Regions from separate parts of the Paenibacillus sp. FSL M8-0142 genome, predicted to be linked through region 2. Evidence: riboswitches for the same ligand, from Rfam matches in the RefSeq annotation. Region 2 holds a riboswitch; each other region holds the start of a gene.

What was found. A riboswitch is a leader RNA that binds a small molecule or an ion and turns the genes downstream of it on or off. The one in region 2 is predicted to bind cyclic di-AMP.
Region 1: it holds a riboswitch for cyclic di-AMP, as region 2 does, so the genes downstream of both, NSQ46_RS29590 (C40 family peptidase) here and NSQ46_RS04710 (TrkH family potassium uptake protein) in region 2, are expected to answer to the same signal.
Region 3: it holds a riboswitch for cyclic di-AMP, as region 2 does, so the genes downstream of both, NSQ46_RS00145 (3D domain-containing protein) here and NSQ46_RS04710 (TrkH family potassium uptake protein) in region 2, are expected to answer to the same signal.
Region 4: it holds a riboswitch for cyclic di-AMP, as region 2 does, so the genes downstream of both, NSQ46_RS01820 (APC family permease) here and NSQ46_RS04710 (TrkH family potassium uptake protein) in region 2, are expected to answer to the same signal.

What each region holds. Positions count from the first base shown of each region.
Region 1 covers NZ_CP152008.1:6,554,647-6,558,848, forward strand. Annotated here, with positions in the region: gene NSQ46_RS29580 (M1 family metallopeptidase) at 1-1,373, shown strand, start outside; gene NSQ46_RS29585 (hypothetical protein) at 1,385-2,212, shown strand; cyclic di-AMP (ydaO/yuaA leader) riboswitch at 2,550-2,689, shown strand; gene NSQ46_RS29590 (C40 family peptidase) at 2,694-3,167, shown strand; gene NSQ46_RS29595 (GNAT family N-acetyltransferase) at 3,547-4,047, shown strand.
Region 2 covers NZ_CP152008.1:1,031,130-1,035,331, forward strand. Annotated here, with positions in the region: gene NSQ46_RS04705 (type II CAAX endopeptidase family protein) at 1-1,237, opposite strand, end outside; cyclic di-AMP (ydaO/yuaA leader) riboswitch at 1,529-1,675, shown strand; gene NSQ46_RS04710 (TrkH family potassium uptake protein) at 1,739-3,079, shown strand; gene NSQ46_RS04715 (TrkA family potassium uptake protein) at 3,096-3,770, shown strand; gene NSQ46_RS04720 (LysR family transcriptional regulator) at 3,792-4,202, opposite strand, start outside.
Region 3 covers NZ_CP152008.1:29,718-33,919, forward strand. Annotated here, with positions in the region: gene NSQ46_RS00140 (TatD family hydrolase) at 101-868, shown strand; cyclic di-AMP (ydaO/yuaA leader) riboswitch at 1,080-1,293, shown strand; gene NSQ46_RS00145 (3D domain-containing protein) at 1,570-2,760, shown strand; gene rnmV (ribonuclease M5) at 2,988-3,536, shown strand; gene rsmA (16S rRNA (adenine(1518)-N(6)/adenine(1519)-N(6))-dimethyltransferase RsmA) at 3,538-4,202, shown strand, end outside.
Region 4 covers NZ_CP152008.1:411,203-415,404, reverse strand. Annotated here, with positions in the region: gene NSQ46_RS01825 (molybdopterin oxidoreductase family protein) at 1-1,458, opposite strand, end outside; cyclic di-AMP (ydaO/yuaA leader) riboswitch at 2,033-2,215, shown strand; gene NSQ46_RS01820 (APC family permease) at 2,393-4,202, shown strand, end outside.

The DNA of each region.
Region 1 (4,202 bases), 1.2 Mb from region 2:
TGGGCCGGACCGAGGATTTTGTCATGGCTGGCCAGTGGTTTCCCAAGATATCGGTATACGAGCCTGCCGGCACGCGGGAAAGAACCCAGGAAGGCTGGAACTTACATCAGTATCACGGCAATTCGGAGTTTTACTCGAACTTCGGCATCTATAGCGTTCGGATTCGTGTACCCGAGGACTATATCGTAGCCGCTACCGGGTTCCCGACCAAGCCTGCGCAGAAAGCAAATGGCGAGAAAATTTACCAATTCTATGCGGATGACGTGCATGACTTCGCCTGGGCCGCCTCGCCGAACTTCGTGACGGCGGAAGAGGCTTACTCCGCTCCGGGTATCCCTGGCGTCCGGATCAAGCTGTACCTTGATCCTGCTCATAAGGATTTGAAGGAGCGTTATTTTGATACAGCCAAAACGGCGCTGTCCTCTTTCGGCAAATGGTACGGCTCCTATCCGTACTCCACATTATCCATCGTTGTCCCGCCTTATTCCGGCAACGGTGCAGGCGGCATGGAATACCCGACGCTCGTCACCGCCTTCGGAGCCAATAACGACTCGCCCGGATATGAGCTGGAGCGGACCGTCATCCATGAAATCGCCCACCAATATTTCTACGGCATCGTAGCCAATAACGAATTCGAAGAGGCATGGCTGGACGAGGCCTTTGCTTCCTATGCCGAGGAGAAGGTCATGGAGAAGCAGTACGGAATTACATCCAATACCGCAGCGCAAGGCGCATCCATTACGTCGCCTGAACCGCTTAAGATGGAGTCCTGGAAATACAGCTCGCATGAAAATTACGCACTCAACGTCTATACACGCGGCAAGCTGGTGCTCCAGGGCATCGAGCGACAAGTCGGATCCAAGACGATGGATAAAATCATGATGACCTACGCCAAAAAATTCCGCTTCAAGCATCCGACAACGACGGACTTCCAGAAGGTTGTTGAACAGGTTACCCAGTCCTCATGGCAGTCGTATTTCGATCAGTACGTTTACGGCAGCCAAATGGCTGACATCGCGATCGACCAGATCAAAACCAAAAATAAAGGCTCACAAGCGCACCCACGGTTTGTTTCGACCGTAAACATCACGAGCAAGGGCGGCGATGTTACCGATGTGCCGATTGTGTTCGCTTTTGAGGATGGCAAGCTTGTTGAGCGAACATGGAGCGGCAAGAACGGCAAAGTAACTTATACGCTGGAATACCATACACCGCTCGCCTGGGCCATGGTGGATCCGAAATATACCATCATGCTGGAGAATAAACACATGAATAACTATATGAAGGCTGGCATGGATCCGAAAGTCGTTACACGTTGGAATCTCGGTATTACCAAGCTCGTGGAGACGCTGTTCGGCAGCATGTCGTGGTGAGGGGGGAGCACATGAAAAGCTATGCAGGCCAAGGCTGGATCAGTGTTAAAGATCAATTATACGTCTCCATTCTACTGTTCTTGTACCGTCTTCTCTGGGGCTACTGTCTGTACAGGCTCGTGAAATCCGCCGTCGTCCCGCTTTTGATGCGGTACCCGGATCCGGCTCCTAACGAGCTGAGCCGCCTCCTGTTCTTCTATGAGGGCGAAATGAGCTTGTCGCTCAGCAATACGGTTCATACCTACGGCTGGATCCTTGCCGCTCTGCTCCTCGTCCGCATGGTGCTTACCCCGCTGATTCGCTCCGGCATCTTCTACAACCTCCATCAGGAGGCCCGTGGCGAACGCGGTCTGTTCTTCTTCATCGGCATGCGGAAGCATTGGAAATCGGTAACGGTGTTCTATCTCATCGAGCTTGTTCTTACGGTTGCGCCGGGTTACTGGATCATTCCCAAGGCTCTTCCGGCACTGCTCGGCTCCATTCAGGAGCCTTCCCAGCTGCTCCGGGTGCTGCCTTACGCGGCGGCCTGGTTCCTCTATACCTATGTTATTCGCCTTGTGCTGCTGTATATGCAGTTCGGGCATACCGGAGAGCTCGGTATGATCGCATCCGTCACGGCGCTCATACGCAAGCTGGGAACGGCTGTACTGCTGTCCATTTCTGTTGGTGGAGCCGCATTTGTCATTCTCCTGCTGTTCAGCTCGGCGTCCCTGTTCTGGGCGGGATTAATCGGACTCATCATTCAGCAAGCCTCCTATTTCCTGAACGGGCTCTTCCAAATATGGGGAATTTCTTCCCAATATCATTTATGGAGAGCGTCCGTAGCTTCAAATCCATAACGGTTACAAAAGTTACATTTCATTAACAACCATTCATCGTTTAAATGTGGTAAAAAGGTTGTAACCGGAAGCTAAAGCAGCCTCCGAAAAGGATAGATTTCGAACGATAACTTTCCCATCCAACCGGAATCCTCAACGTTCCCCTCCCATATTTATACAAAATCCCTGTCCCACTTCAATGTGGACAGGGATTTTTGTTAAAAAAACAACTTTCCTCGTTTGCCAAATTGTTAATACTCTGCTAAAATAACGAATATGTTAGTAACAACTTTGTCATTTTTATTGTAACTATTGTCATCATGTTAACATGTTGGTACGTCATATTGGGTACATCGACATCTTTTAAAAGCCGAATTCCCGTCTTCATACGGGAAGCGGGGGATCCGTTTTGGGTGAATTGATCTCGCTAGAGAGGGATCATAGGGGACCTTCAACCGAACCCTTAAGCTAACCTCGCAGGCAATGGAAGGAGCTTTTTGTTTTGAAGAAGAAGTTAACAGCCATCTCTTTAGGCTTGGCCCTTGCGCTCACGATTGGAACCGGTAGCGCTTTCGCGGATTCCAAGTTGAATACCGTTATCAAACCAACCATCGGTGTCTCTTATAAAACCGGCGGAACCACTACAAAGGGTTTTGATTGCTCCGGATTCACCAGCTATATTTACAAGAAGCTGGGCCTCACCCTGCCGCGCACTTCTGCAGCACAATACAAGGTAGGTACCGCGGTATCGAAGAGCAACCTGAAGGCCGGGGATCTCGTATTCTTTAATACTTCCGGCAGAGGCGTTTCCCATGTTGGCATTTATGTCGGTGGCGGGAAGTTCGCCCATTCTTCCTCCTCGCGCGGCGTCATCGTTAGCCCGCTCAGCCAGAGCTACTACGCGAAGCGTTATGTAGGCGCGAAGAGAATCATGAGCCAAAGCACGTACAAGTCCCTTGCCGTGAACTACAATTAATTGACTGTACCGTAATTTTTCTGAATGTCCATAAGCCCTGGAGCATGAGATGTGCCGATCTCACCCAGCGGCTTTTTTTCTATAATTTTTCGTCTATACCTCTATAACGTTTCAGGCCATGGAAAAGTTCTATGTTTTTCGGAAAATCCAAAAATATTTTTTCATTCTGTATGCTCAAAGCCACCAACAAGATTCGGCCAATCCGAGCGCTTACATTTTATTTACCCTTCCAGAATTAACCTAAACAGCAATACGAATAAACAATCGAAAATTTTTTAGCTTCAGTTTCGTTTCCCCCTGCGCTATTATCTTTGCAATCCCGCTCAGCAGCATGTATTCTCTCTCTAACGGAATTGTTTTGAATGAGAGGAGTATTTACATGGAGGCGAATTTACCCTCGTTTCATACCGTGGTCATGCAGGAAGCCCATGCCGCTGAAATTTGCACCTGGTCCTATCCCCCGCCCTATAATATATATGGCTTTCTTCCTTGGGAGCAGATGAAGGGACTAGGGGTGGAATTCGGGGATCCCGGCATCCGCCTGCAGCAATACCTGTCCGTGCTGGATGAGCAGGATCAGCTCTGGGGGTTTGCCCAGCTATTCCCTATGGCAGGCGTTACGCGTCTAGGCCTGGGCATGCGGCCTGATTGGTGCGGCCGGGGAATGGGTAAACGGTTCGTGCAGGCAATTGTGGATGAGGCGAAGCGGCGCCGTCCTTCGGACGAGATTGATCTTGAGGTGCTTACCTGGAATGAACGGGCTATCCGGACTTACCGGAAGGCTGGCTTTTACATTGCCGATACGTACGAACGCCTTACGCCGACGGGCATGGCGCCTTTTTATTGCATGGTGTATGACCCGATGGCCAATGAGGAATAGTAGTCTTGTCTATATGAAAAAGTACAATTTTGTGTACTTTTTATGAAGGCAGGCTTGAACATTGCTTTTTTTGTCACAACTGGCTATGATGTGTAAGGATGTTGGTTTATAATGAAGACAAGTGCAAAAGTGCAGTATACATAGAAAGGACGATA
Region 2 (4,202 bases):
TGTAAGGCGACTGCGAGGCATCGGTCGTGGACCAGGTGTTCAAGGTCAGGCCGAGCGCGATGAAGATCAAGGACTGAATGCCGAGCAGAATGAGGGCCCACAAATAGCCCACCTTCATGCTTTCCAAGACATAGCGGCCGTACCCGGGCTCCTTGGCACGCGGCCACGGATTAAGCCCGTCTTCCTTTCGCCATAGACCGCTTCCGCCGACAAGCGAGAAATAGAGCAGGGCGGAGAAGACGAGGGAGTAGATGGCGTAGAAGATCATCATCCCGATGATGCCGGTCTCGGACATTCCTTGTGCCTTAAAGACCGGAACCAGGTTGTACGTATTCAGCATCTGGATGACAAACAACAGGACGGACAGCAGGATACCGCGCTTAAACGAGGTATAGGCTCTGGTCTTGACGCTGTAGACGATGGCCAGGATACCGAGCACAAGCGTAAACAAACCGTACCCGACCAGCGTCAGCAGCGTTGCATCCTGCGTCTGCTTGTTCACATAGGCAGAATGCGCTGCCGGAACCGAGAACGCGGGCTCGAAGGAACGCAGTGTCCCATGTTCAAAGGTAAACTCCAGCTGCAGCCTCGAATCCCCGATGGCGGCTTCCGTGACGGTATATCTCAGCTTAGGTTCGCCTTCCCGGGTAGAAAGCTGCAGCTGCGTCGCATCGTATCCGGCCCACTTGAGCCACGGCTCCGCGAGCGCCTGCTTCTCGGCCAGCGTCATGCCTTCCTCAACCAGAAGCAGCATTTGCTTCCGGACCTCCCCTTGATTCAGCTCGATCCTGTCGTAACTGGAGCGGGCGGAATCATAGGAGAATCCCGCGATGCCGGCATTCTGCATATGCACATCCACGTTCAGCGCATCGCCACCCGGCAAGGTGAAGCGGACGCGGTATACGTCATATGGGTATTTGGCTTCGTAATTCTTGTTATACTCCTTTAGCTTCTTTTCCTTGGCCAAATATCCGTACAGCTCGGAGTTGGACTGGTATGTAACAAGGGGGGGTTGCCCTTCGGAAGCAGGAAACCCTAAACGTTCGCGCGCGAACCGTGACGCCGCTTGCGCAGCCTCATCCTTGGAAATGATTTGCGGATAGGGCGTATCGGTCGACTCGAAGGAAGTGGATGGGAGTACCTGGAATATAAGAAACAGGATCAGACCGATGATGGCCGGTGCGATAAGCTTCTTTAGGTTAGGTGTCAGCTTCAGGGGCTCTTCGGCACGGTTCATGAAATTCCTCCTCTTAATTTTAGTGCTTTCCGATATGAATAACCGGCCCCGCAAAAAGCGGATCATAGAGTCAATATAACATACATATGAAGAACAAGCCCTGCTTATCCCAAAGGGCCAATAATGAAATAAAACGCTGAAAATGAATGAAAGGTTTCGAAAACGTTAGAGAACCATATCCTTGTACTCTTGAATATGCCCAATTCGCGCTCATTTAAAGACTTTTTGGTAAAAAAACGACGTTGGGTTCGCTTCCGGATTGCGTTATAATCACATCATGCTTCAAGGAACCGAATAAACCAGCCGAATTTCGTAATGAGAACGGGGGAACCATGTAATTGGGGTGAATTTCATGATCTCTTTCGGATCATGGATAGGGCGGCCTGTGATAATGCCCGAATCCGTCAGCTAACCTCGTAGGCTGTTGCACAGGAACCAGACCGTGAAGGGCACTGTTTTCCAGTGTCTTTTTTCTTTGATTTTTTTGGAGAAGGTGAAACTTTGAACTCAAAAATGAAGTGGCTTAAGCTGTCACCTCCGCAGATCCTTGCGCTCGGTTTTGCGGCGGCGATCCTGGTCGGTACCATTCTGCTCATGCTGCCCGTATCCAGCAGGACCGGCGAACCGATCAGCGGGATTGACGTCATGTTTACGGCGGCTTCCGCCGTCTGTCTGACCGGGCTTGTTGTCGTGGATACAGGCACAAGCTTCAGTGCTTTCGGACATACGGTGATCCTTCTGCTCATTCAACTCAGCGGGCTCGGGTTTATGACGATGGCAACCCTGTTCGCCCTGGTATTCAAGCGGAGGATATCGCTCAAGGACCGGCTTGTTCTGCAGGAAGCGATGAATCAGTCCTCCATCGAAGGGATCGTTCGTTTGATCCGGCGGGTGTTTATCTATTCCTTGACCTTCGAGGCGTGCGCTGCCGTACTGTTTACACTGCGCTGGGCATGGGATATGCCTATTGGAAAAGCCCTCTATTTTGGGGTGTTCCATTCCGTTTCGCTGTTTAACAATGCAGGCTTCGATCTGTTCGGTGATTTTCATAGTCTCACGGATTATGTCGATGATCCGTTGGTAAACATCGTATCCATGCTGTTGATCATATCCGGCGGCATCGGGTTCGTTGTATTATCCGATTTGATCGATTTCCGTCAAAAAAGGAAGCTGTCGCTTCACTCCAAGGTCGTTCTCTCGATGTCGGGGGCGTTGATCTTCATCGGGGCGATCATCATATTTATTTTTGAGTTCACCAATCCGTTAACGCTGGGCTCCTTGGACGGGGGAGGTAAAGTGCTCGCCTCGTTCTTCCAATCGGTCAGTCCGCGAACAGCGGGCGCGAATTCGATTGATATCGGCGGCCTAAGGCAAGCTACGCAATTTTTCATTATTATACTTATGTTTATCGGAGCGTCGCCGGGATCGACCGGGGGCGGAATCAAGACGACAACCTTTATGGTGATGGTAGGGGCCGTATTCGCAATGATGAGAGGGCGTGAGGACATCGTCTTATTCCGGTTTCGCCTCGCTCAGGAGCGGGTCTTAAAGGCGTTAACGATTGCGCTTCTTGCGCTGCTGCTCGTATTGACGGTATCCATGATCCTGTCCACGACAGAGGATGCGGATTTCCTGGAGATTCTATTCGAAACGACCTCGGCCTTCGGTACCGTCGGCTTGTCGATGGGATTAACGCCGGATTTGACGGTGTTCGGCAAAATATTGATCAGCTTAACGATGTTTGCCGGACGTCTAGGTCCGCTGACGCTGGCTTATGCACTCGGTCCGAAAAAGGGTAAAGAATTGTATCGTCATCCGGAAGGCAAAATGATTATTGGATAAGGAGTATAGGAGAGACATGAAACCAAAGCAATTTGCAGTGATCGGTTTGGGGCGGTTCGGCTCGAGTCTGGCACTGGAACTAATGGAACTAGGCTATGAGGTTCTCGGCATTGACCGGAACGAAGAGGTCGTCGAGGATATGAGCGAGTATCTGACCCATACGGTGGTCGCCGATGCTACGGATGAGGAGATGCTGAAATCGCTCGGCATCCGCAACTTCGACTGCGGGATCGTCGCGATCGGAGACGATATCCAGATGAGCATTCTGTCCGCCATCCTGCTCAAGGAGCTTGGCGTATCGACCGTCGTGGCCAAAGCGATTTCCGTGCTGCACGGCCGGGCGCTGCAGAAGCTGGGTGTGGACCGGGTCATCTTCCCCGAACGGGATATGGGAATCCGTGTGGCTCACCAGCTGGTTACGCCGAATCTGCTCGACTATATCGAATTATCTAAGGATTATTTGATCGTGGAAATGACGGTAACCGATTGTATGGACGGCAAGACGTTAAGCGAACTGAACACGCGCGTCCGTTACGGTGTCACGGTGGTCGCCCTCAACAAGCGATCCGGCATTATCGTCGCGCCGACGGCGATGGACGTGGTCAACGCCGGCGATGTTATGGTCGTCATCGGCTCCAACGACAATGTGGAGCGGTTTGAGACGGAAGTCGTGAATCTGCAGCAGAAATAATACAAAAAAACCTGACGATCTCTAGGTCGTCAGGTTTTTTCGCTGCTTCTCTTCCGCAAGGCTTCGGAAGAGCACCTCGGTTTCGTTAATCCAGCGGCGGGCGGCGCTGCTAAGCTCTGAAGCATCCCCGTAAATCAGGGAGGTCGTCCGCCGCGTCTCCATGAGCGCGGGGATGTGAATGTCCACAAGCCCGTTGTCGGAGAGCAGCTGCGGACGGAGGTATGATTTCGGAAGCAGGGCCGCTGCTTTGCAGGTCGGGATCAAGCGGACGATCGCTTCGAAGGAATCGATCTCCATCCGAATATCGGGCATGATGCCCCACCGGTGAAACAGGTCGTCCGTCAGCTTACGGTACCAGGTGCCGGTCGAGAAAATAATCATCGGAAGCCCCTGGAGGTGCTCGACCTCGACATCCTCCAGCTCCGCCAGCGG
Region 3 (4,202 bases), 1.0 Mb from region 2:
CGCACGAGGCATTGATAATGGACAACCATAGAACGGAATGATAAAGATTGTGCCGGATAAGATACGATCAAGGATCGACAAGAAAGGAGTGGGAGAGAACATGCTGTTCGACACACACACCCATCTGGATGCTCCCCAATTCGACGAGGACCGGGACGAGACGATTGCCCGGGCGCTTGAAGCTGGTGTTAGCCGGATGATCAATATCGGATTTAATCGCGAGACGATTCCGACCACAATGGAATTGGCGGAGACATATGATTTTATATATGCGGCGGTAGGCTGGCATCCCGTGGATGCGATCACGATGGAGGAGGGCGACCTGGAATGGATCGCTTCGCTCTGCAGTCATGAGAAAGTCGTTGCGATCGGAGAGATCGGCCTCGATTATCATTGGGATACGTCTCCGAAGGAGGTGCAGCACCGGGTGCTTCGCAGCCAAATCGGACTGGCCCGGGAGCTCCATATGCCGATTGTAATTCATAACCGTGATGCGCATGAGGATATCGTGAAGATTTTGAAGGAAGAGAAGGCTCATGAGGTTGGCGGCGTGATGCATTCGTTCTCGGGCAGCTGGGAAACGGCCAAGTTATGCCTGGATATGGGCTTTCATATTTCGTTCGGCGGGCCGATTACGTTCAAAAATGCCAAGCAGCCGAAAGAGGTTCTGGCCAAGGTTCCACTCGATCGTCTGCTCATTGAAACGGACTCGCCTTACCTGACTCCACACCCCTTCCGAGGGAAGCGAAATGAGTCCGCTTATGTGAAATTGGTGGCCGAGACGGCAGCCGAAATTCGGGGCATGTCCTTCGATGAACTGGTCCAAATTACCACTAAAAATGCTCTGGAACGATTTGGTATTTCGTGAAAACGGGAGCAAAAGCGATGAAATAGTGAGGAATTGCGATTAATTAAAGTTTTTTAACCTGAAAAGACGATTGTTTTACAATTTTTTAACCATTTACATCAAAAAATGTGCTTGATTGTTCCTTTACAACCTGCATGGAAACAGGATATCATCTTTTCAGTGATAAGAAGCTGCAAGTTTGCAAAGCTGAAACTTCAGCGATCATATTTCATGAACCGTCTCGCTTAATCTCCGAAGTCTGGGGAACGGGGGAACCGATACTGCCGTGCATGGTAAACTGTCGTGCACGAGCCGTATATGATTTCTTTATCGGGTCTTTGGGGTGAATGTGAAGGTCCTCGCCATGAGCGGGCGACCGGATCTAGGGCGTCTCTCTTACGTCCGAACCCGACAGCTAACTCCGTAAGCGAAGTAAGAGGGGAATTCTCGTGCATACCATTTCCATGATTTCAATCATCAGGAAGCCACGTTAGAGCCTCTAGTACTCTTTCACGCTGGCTTCTTTTATTTTTGAATATTGGAGAAGGTGTCGTCATACTGTTGGTAAACAGGAGGTGATTCCTAGTGGTGAACGGGAAGACGGGGATTGACGCAGGGCGTTAGATAGATAGCAGCACGCCTTGCGAGAATAACTGCTATAGTCACGTCAAAGGCATTCATGCGTTACCTAAGACGGCGGGACTATGAAGGAGGATGGAATAGTGGGCATTTTTCAACCTGAAGAAACCCATGAATCACAATCATCCAGCATGTCTTACGCATTGCGATGGAAGCATGAGAATTTGCGTCAATTGATGATGCTCGGCGCCATGGGGGCTGTTACGGTATCACTTCTCGTATCGCTGGTTATCCATGATCAATCGGGCAAGCAAGTTCAAATTGTGGTCGATGGCCGCGTAACCACGGTAGAAACCAGAGGATCGTTGCTTCAGGAATTGCTGGATGAGCAAGCGATCACGCTGAATCCGCAGGATCAGGTCTCGATGCCTTTAAACGGGACGATCCAGGATGGGGACCGGATTATCATTGACCGTGCAATCCCAGTTAAAGTAACAGTAGGGGGCACCACCAAAACCATATTCACGACCCAGGACACGGTCGATAGTGTACTCAAAGAAGCTGGCATTACGATCAAGGGTGAAGATATAGTAAAGCCGTCACAGGACACCAAGCTTACCAGTGATATGGACATTCAAATCGTTCGGGTTACGAAGCAGACCGTATCGGAGAAGGAGAACCGCGAGTTCCGCGTCATCAAGACTGCGGATCCGTCGCTGGAGCGCGGTGATAACCGTGTCATTCAGCGGGGCGAGCCGGGCGTTCTCGTTCATCACTACGAGAAGGTGTACCATAACGGCAAGCTCGTATCCAAGACGAAGGTCTCGCAAGAGGTCGAGCGTAAGACGAAGGACAAAATTATTGCCGTAGGCACGAAGAAGGTAGAGAAGCCTGTCGTGCTTCAAGCGGCAGCGACTCCGAATGTGAAGTCTGCCCCAGCGAAGCTTACGGGCACTAGAAAGGTGTCCACCGCCAAAGCGACGGAGAATAACGTCATCTCCAGAGCGGGTGTTGATTTCAAATACCAGAAAGTGCTGAATAATGTTTCAATGACCGCATATTCCGCTGAGCAGGCGGGAATCGGAACCCGCACGGCTTCCGGAACACGGGTAACCGAGGGCCGGACGATTGCAGTTGATCCGAGCATCATTCCGATCGGCTGGTGGGTGTACATCGAAGGCATTGGCTTCCGCCGTGCAGAGGATACCGGCGGAGCGATTAAGGGACATAAAATTGATGTGTATTACGATTCGCTGAAAGCGGCCATGAACTTTGGCCGGAAATCGGGGCGCACCGTTTATGTGATCGGTCCCGTAAAGCCTGATTTGAACTAATGAATCCCAATTTCTAATGACATTGCCATTCTAATGCTAACGAATTTAGCTTATAATAGATCATAATGAAGAAGAGGAGAAACTCCTCTTCTTTTGTTTTGCGGCGTATTGGTCGCATTTTGGGGCCATCATGTAAAAAATACGCCGTATGGTTTGAGCCGATGCCAATTCAAGGAGAACGGTCGGACAGGCGGTATGTGTCCTTTTGGGAAGGAAGAGAGAACGTTATGATCCGAGAAGTAATTGTGGTTGAAGGCAGGGACGATACGGTAGCGATCAAGCGTGCGGTGGATGCCGACACGATCGAGACCGGCGGCTCTGCTATTAATAAGCATACGCTGCGCCGTATTGCCCTCGCGAAGGAGCGCAGGGGGGTTATTATCCTGACAGACCCCGATCATGCAGGGGAACGGATTCGCAAGATCATCGACCGTCATGTCCCCGGCTGCAAGCATGCCTTCATACCGGAGGCGGATGCGACGCGCAAGGGCGATATCGGAGTCGAGAACGCATCTCCGGAGGCTATACGTCATGCCCTGGATCGCGTCCACACCTCATTTGAGGGGGCGGAGAGTCAGATCAGCCTGGAGGATATGATCGATGCGGGGCTGACGGCTCATCCGGAGGCTGCAGCCCGGAGAATGTTCATGGGAAATGTCCTGGGTATCGGGTATTGCAACTCCAAGCAGTTCCATAAACGTATGGCGATGTTTCAAATATCGCGTGAAGAGTTTCTGGCGGCGCTTGCGCAGCTGGAAGAGGGAGGCCAAAGCTGATATGAACCGGATGGAAGATATATCGACACCTAGACGCACGAAGGAGATCATTGCCCGCCATGGCTTTTCCTTTAAGAAGAGCCTGGGACAGAATTTTCTGATCGACCAGAATATTTTGGGCAAGATTGTGGAGGCGGCCGGCCTTGATAAAGAGAAAGGTGCGCTTGAGATCGGTCCCGGCATCGGGGCGTTAACAGAGAAGCTGGCTCAGATGGCCGGAGCCGTTACCGCAGTAGAGATCGATCAGCGCCTGATTCCGATTCTTAAGGAAGTGCTGGAGCCTTACGATAACGTTAAAGTTCATCATGGAGATGTCCTTAAGGTGGATCTGCACGAGCTGTTCCGCCAGGATTTCGCGGAGGTGGGGAAGGTAAGCGTTGTCGCCAATCTGCCGTATTACGTGACGACCCCTATTCTGATGAAGCTGCTGGAAGAGAAGCTGCCGCTGGAGAATATTGTGGTCATGATTCAGAAAGAGGTCGCCGAGCGGATGGCCGCAGCGCCGGGAAGCAAGGATTACGGAAGCCTCAGCATTGCAGTTCAATATTACAGCGAGCCGAAGCTCGTCTGCATCGTTCCGCATACCGTGTTCATCCCGCAGCCCAATGTGGAATCGGCCGTCATTCGGCTCGCGGTAAGGGAGGAGCCTCCGGTTTCGGTTGAGGA
Region 4 (4,202 bases), 620 kb from region 2:
CATCTCTTCTTCCGATTCCCGGAAGGCTTCTTCCTCAAATCCCATTGCCCGGCCGAGCAGGGAGAACAGCTCAACATTGCTCTTGCTTTCCCCCTGCGCCGGAATAACCGGCTCCTGAAGCTGAACGTATTGGTGCCAGTACGAGGCGTACAGGTCCGTGCTTTCAAAGGAGGAGGTGGCCGGCAATACGATATCCGCATACTTGGCCGTGTCCGTCATGAATAAATCGTGAACGACCGTGAACAGATCCTCCCGTGCAAAACCCTCTTTCACGCGCTCCGTATCCGGAGCAACCACCAGCGGGTTGCTGCAATAGACGAATACCGAGCGGATCGGCTTCTCGGTCATGGCCAGCGCTTCCCCGATCCGGTTCATATTAATCGTGCGCGCACCCGGGTTCGGCCGCAGATCCGGCCGTTCCAAAGCCTCGCTGTTCATGCTGTTGTAACCCCCGTTTGATTTGGCGGCCCCGCCGCCCCGCTTGAGCCACTGCCCGGTCAGCGCCGGCAGGGCCGCAATGCTCCGCACCGTCATGCCGCCGTTATCATGATGCTGCAGACCGTTGCCGATGTGAATGTAAGACACGCCGGCACGGCCGTACAGCTCGGCCAGCTTCGCCACATCGTCGGCCGGAATGCCCGTTACGGAAGACACGTATTCCGGCGTGTACGTCTTCACATGCTCCCTCAGCTCCTCATGGCCGATCGTATAACGTTCCATGAACGCCTCATCCACCAGCCCGTCCCGGAACAGGACGTGCATGATCCCGACGGCAAGCGCGGCATCCGTACCGGGATACAGCGGAATGAACCAATCCGCCCATTGGCCGGTCTGATTTTTATGAACATCGATGACGACGACCTTCGCGCCCCGCTTGCGGGCTTTTTCGGCGAGCACCACCTGATGCATGTTCGTGCTGACGATATTGCCGCCCCAGACGATGATCACATCGGCGTTCACCGTGTCTTCAGGGACCGTCCCCCCGTTGAAGCCCATGACCGATTTCCAGCCTTCGTTTCCGGCCGAATTGCAGATGGACTGCTTCAGCTTGCTGGCGCCCAGCCTGTTGAAGAAGCGGCGGTCCATGCCGTCTACGCTCAAGATGCCCATGTTCCCGTAGAAGCTGTAAGGCAGGATGCTTTCCGGACCATCCGTTTCAATCAGCGCCTTGTACCGGTCCGCGATTTCCCGGATCGCCTCGTCCCAGCTGATCCGCTTAAATAATCCGGCCCCTTTCGGGCCGGTCCGGCGCAGCGGATAGAGCACACGCTCCGGATGGTATACCCGGTGAGCCATATTGCGGACTTTATTGCAGATCGCGCCTTGCGTGATCGGATGGTCGGGGTTGCCTGTAACCTTTACGATCTTCCCGTTCTCTTTATGCAGCAGCAAGCTGCAAGTATCCGGACAATCCAGCGGGCAAACCGCCGGAAATACGCCGTGTTCCTGATGAATCAATTTGTCCTCTCCCCCTTGTGCTCCAGCCTCTTTCGTATCCCCTTATCTTAAAAAAAATCAGCCTTATCGTAAAGTCATACATTTTTTTCTAAAGATGTGATTCACCCCTCGAACTCCCGGGTATATTTCTATCAAGAGCAAGGATGAGAAACCCAGACCCTTTCTCCTCCTCGCCATATCATGGACCACTCCCAAAAATTCGCCATGCATGTATCTCCTCCCCCGAGATACGGCATGGCGAATTTACATTACGGGCGGCTCAAGAAGCGGCCGCGAATGCTCTGTTCGGCTTGCTTCTTCGATAGGAGCATCCTCTTTTATCTGCACGCCTACCTTTTCCCCTCACCGCGTTTTCTGCTTTCCCTACCGCGCTTTCAGTTTCCAAATCTTCGCATTCAGCGATTTATTGCGTAAATCTGCAAAATAATGATCCCGCGAAAGTCCGTATCCTATGTAATCGCTTACTTATGGATCATTCGGTTCCTTACTGCCGAAAATAGCGGCAAAAGGCCGTTTTACAATCGAATGCCGCAGGCGTAATATACTATTCAGATTTCAAATCCAATATAATCTCACAGTTGATTCGCCGAATTTCCAGAGAGGAAAATGGGGGAACCAAAGCGTATGCCTGCCGATGCGGCAGCCATACTATGGGGTGAATCCTGAATAACCGCGGCCGGTCCCGCGCGGCATCAGGTAGGGCGACTCTCGCGCCCGAATCCGACAGCTAACCTCGTAGGCGTTAATGGGAGGGTTGTGAACTTGTGCAAAAAACACAGGCTCTAACCTGTGTTTTTTCTATGCCAAAAATCGAAAAAATCGAAATGGAGATGCATCCCATGCCCGGCCCTTGACCATTCACCCAAGCCACATAGCTTTATGCTTTTTTGGGGAGAACGACCCAAAATCCAAATCGAATCGGTGGTGAAACACGATGCTATCTTCCATCAAGCGCTTCCTCATCGGAAGACCGCTCAAATCCAATGAATTAGGCGATCAAAAATTGAATAAAACCAAGGCCCTGGCGATTTTGTCATCCGATGCCCTGTCATCCGTCGCCTACGGCCCCGAGCAAATCCTGCTGGTGCTGATGACTGTCGGCGCGGCTGCCTATTGGTATTCCATCCCGATCGCCATCGGCGTTCTCGTCTTATTGCTGGCGCTGATCTTATCGTACAGACAGATCATCTTCTCTTATCCGCAGGGCGGTGGAGCCTATGTCGTGTCGAAACGGAATCTGGGCATGTATCCAGGCCTCGTTGCCGGAGGCTCCTTGCTCGTCGACTATATCCTAACCGTTGCGGTCAGCGTATCGGCCGGGACGGATGCGATTACGTCGGCTTTTCCCGAGCTTCGTCCCTATAACGTCGGGATCGCCGTGCTGTTCGTCCTGTTTCTTACTGTGCTGAACTTGCGGGGCGTGACGGAATCCGCCTCGATCCTGGCCTATCCGGTCTACCTGTTCGTGCTGGCCTTGTTTATTCTGATCGGCGTCGGTCTCTACGATATTGCAACCGGCCACGCTTCGCCGGACCTGCACACCAAGATCGGCACGCCCGTCGCCGGACTGAGCCTGTTTCTGCTCCTGCGGGCGTTCGCTTCAGGCAGCTCGGCGCTGACCGGGGTTGAAGCCATATCCAACGCCATCCCGAACTTCAAGGAGCCCGCGCCGAACAACGCCGCCAAAACCCTGGCCGCGATGGGCTCCCTGCTCGCCCTGTTATTTTCAGGGATCGTATTCCTGGCCTATTATTACGGGGTCAGCCCCAGCGAAGAGGTGACGGTTGTCTCCCAAATCGCCGAGCATACCTTCGGCCGGAACGCGCTGTATTATTTCATTCAGGGGACTACTGCGTTAATCCTGATCCTGGCCGCCAACACGGGGTATTCGGCATTTCCTCTGCTGGCCGTCAACCTGGCAAAGGATAAGTTCATCCCGCGAATGTTCACGGTCCGGGGGGACCGCTTGGGGTATTCCAACGGCATCATCATCCTTGGCCTTCTGTCCATCGTGCTGATCGTGGCCTTCGAGGGCAAAACCGAGCATCTGATCCCGTTGTACGCCGTCGGCGTATTCATTCCGTTTACTTTGTCGCAGACGGGAATGATGGTGAAGTGGATTCGCGAGAAGCCTCAAGGCTGGATCCCCAAGCTGGTCATTAACTCGACGGGGGCTGTTATCAGCTTTGCGGTAACGTTGATCTTTTTCTTCACGAAATTTGCCCAGGTGTGGTCGGTGCTTCTGTTTCTGCCGCTTATCATCTGGATTTTCACCCGGATTCGGAATCACTATGAGGCGGTCGCCGATCAGCTGCGGATTACGACCTGCGAGCCGGCAAAGCCGATCGAAGGCAACATCATTATCGTGCCGGTAGCCGGCATTACGCATGTGGTGGAGAACTCGCTCAATTATGCCAAATCACTGTCCGCTGACCAAATCATCGCCGTTTACGTGAACTTCGAACGGGAAGACCAGATTGCTTTCGAGGAAAAATGGAAGAAGTGGCAGCCGGACGTCCGGCTGGTGACGCTGCATTCGCCATATCGCAGCATCATCTCGCCGCTCACTAAATTCATCGACACGGTACAGCGCAAGGCCAGCGAGTCCGACTACCAGGTGACGGTCGTCATTCCACAGTTCATTCCGAAGAAGGGGTGGCACAACTTCCTGCACAATCAGTCGAGCTTGCTCATTCGCGCTCATCTGCTTTACCGGCGGGATGTTATTCTTACAACGGTTCCTT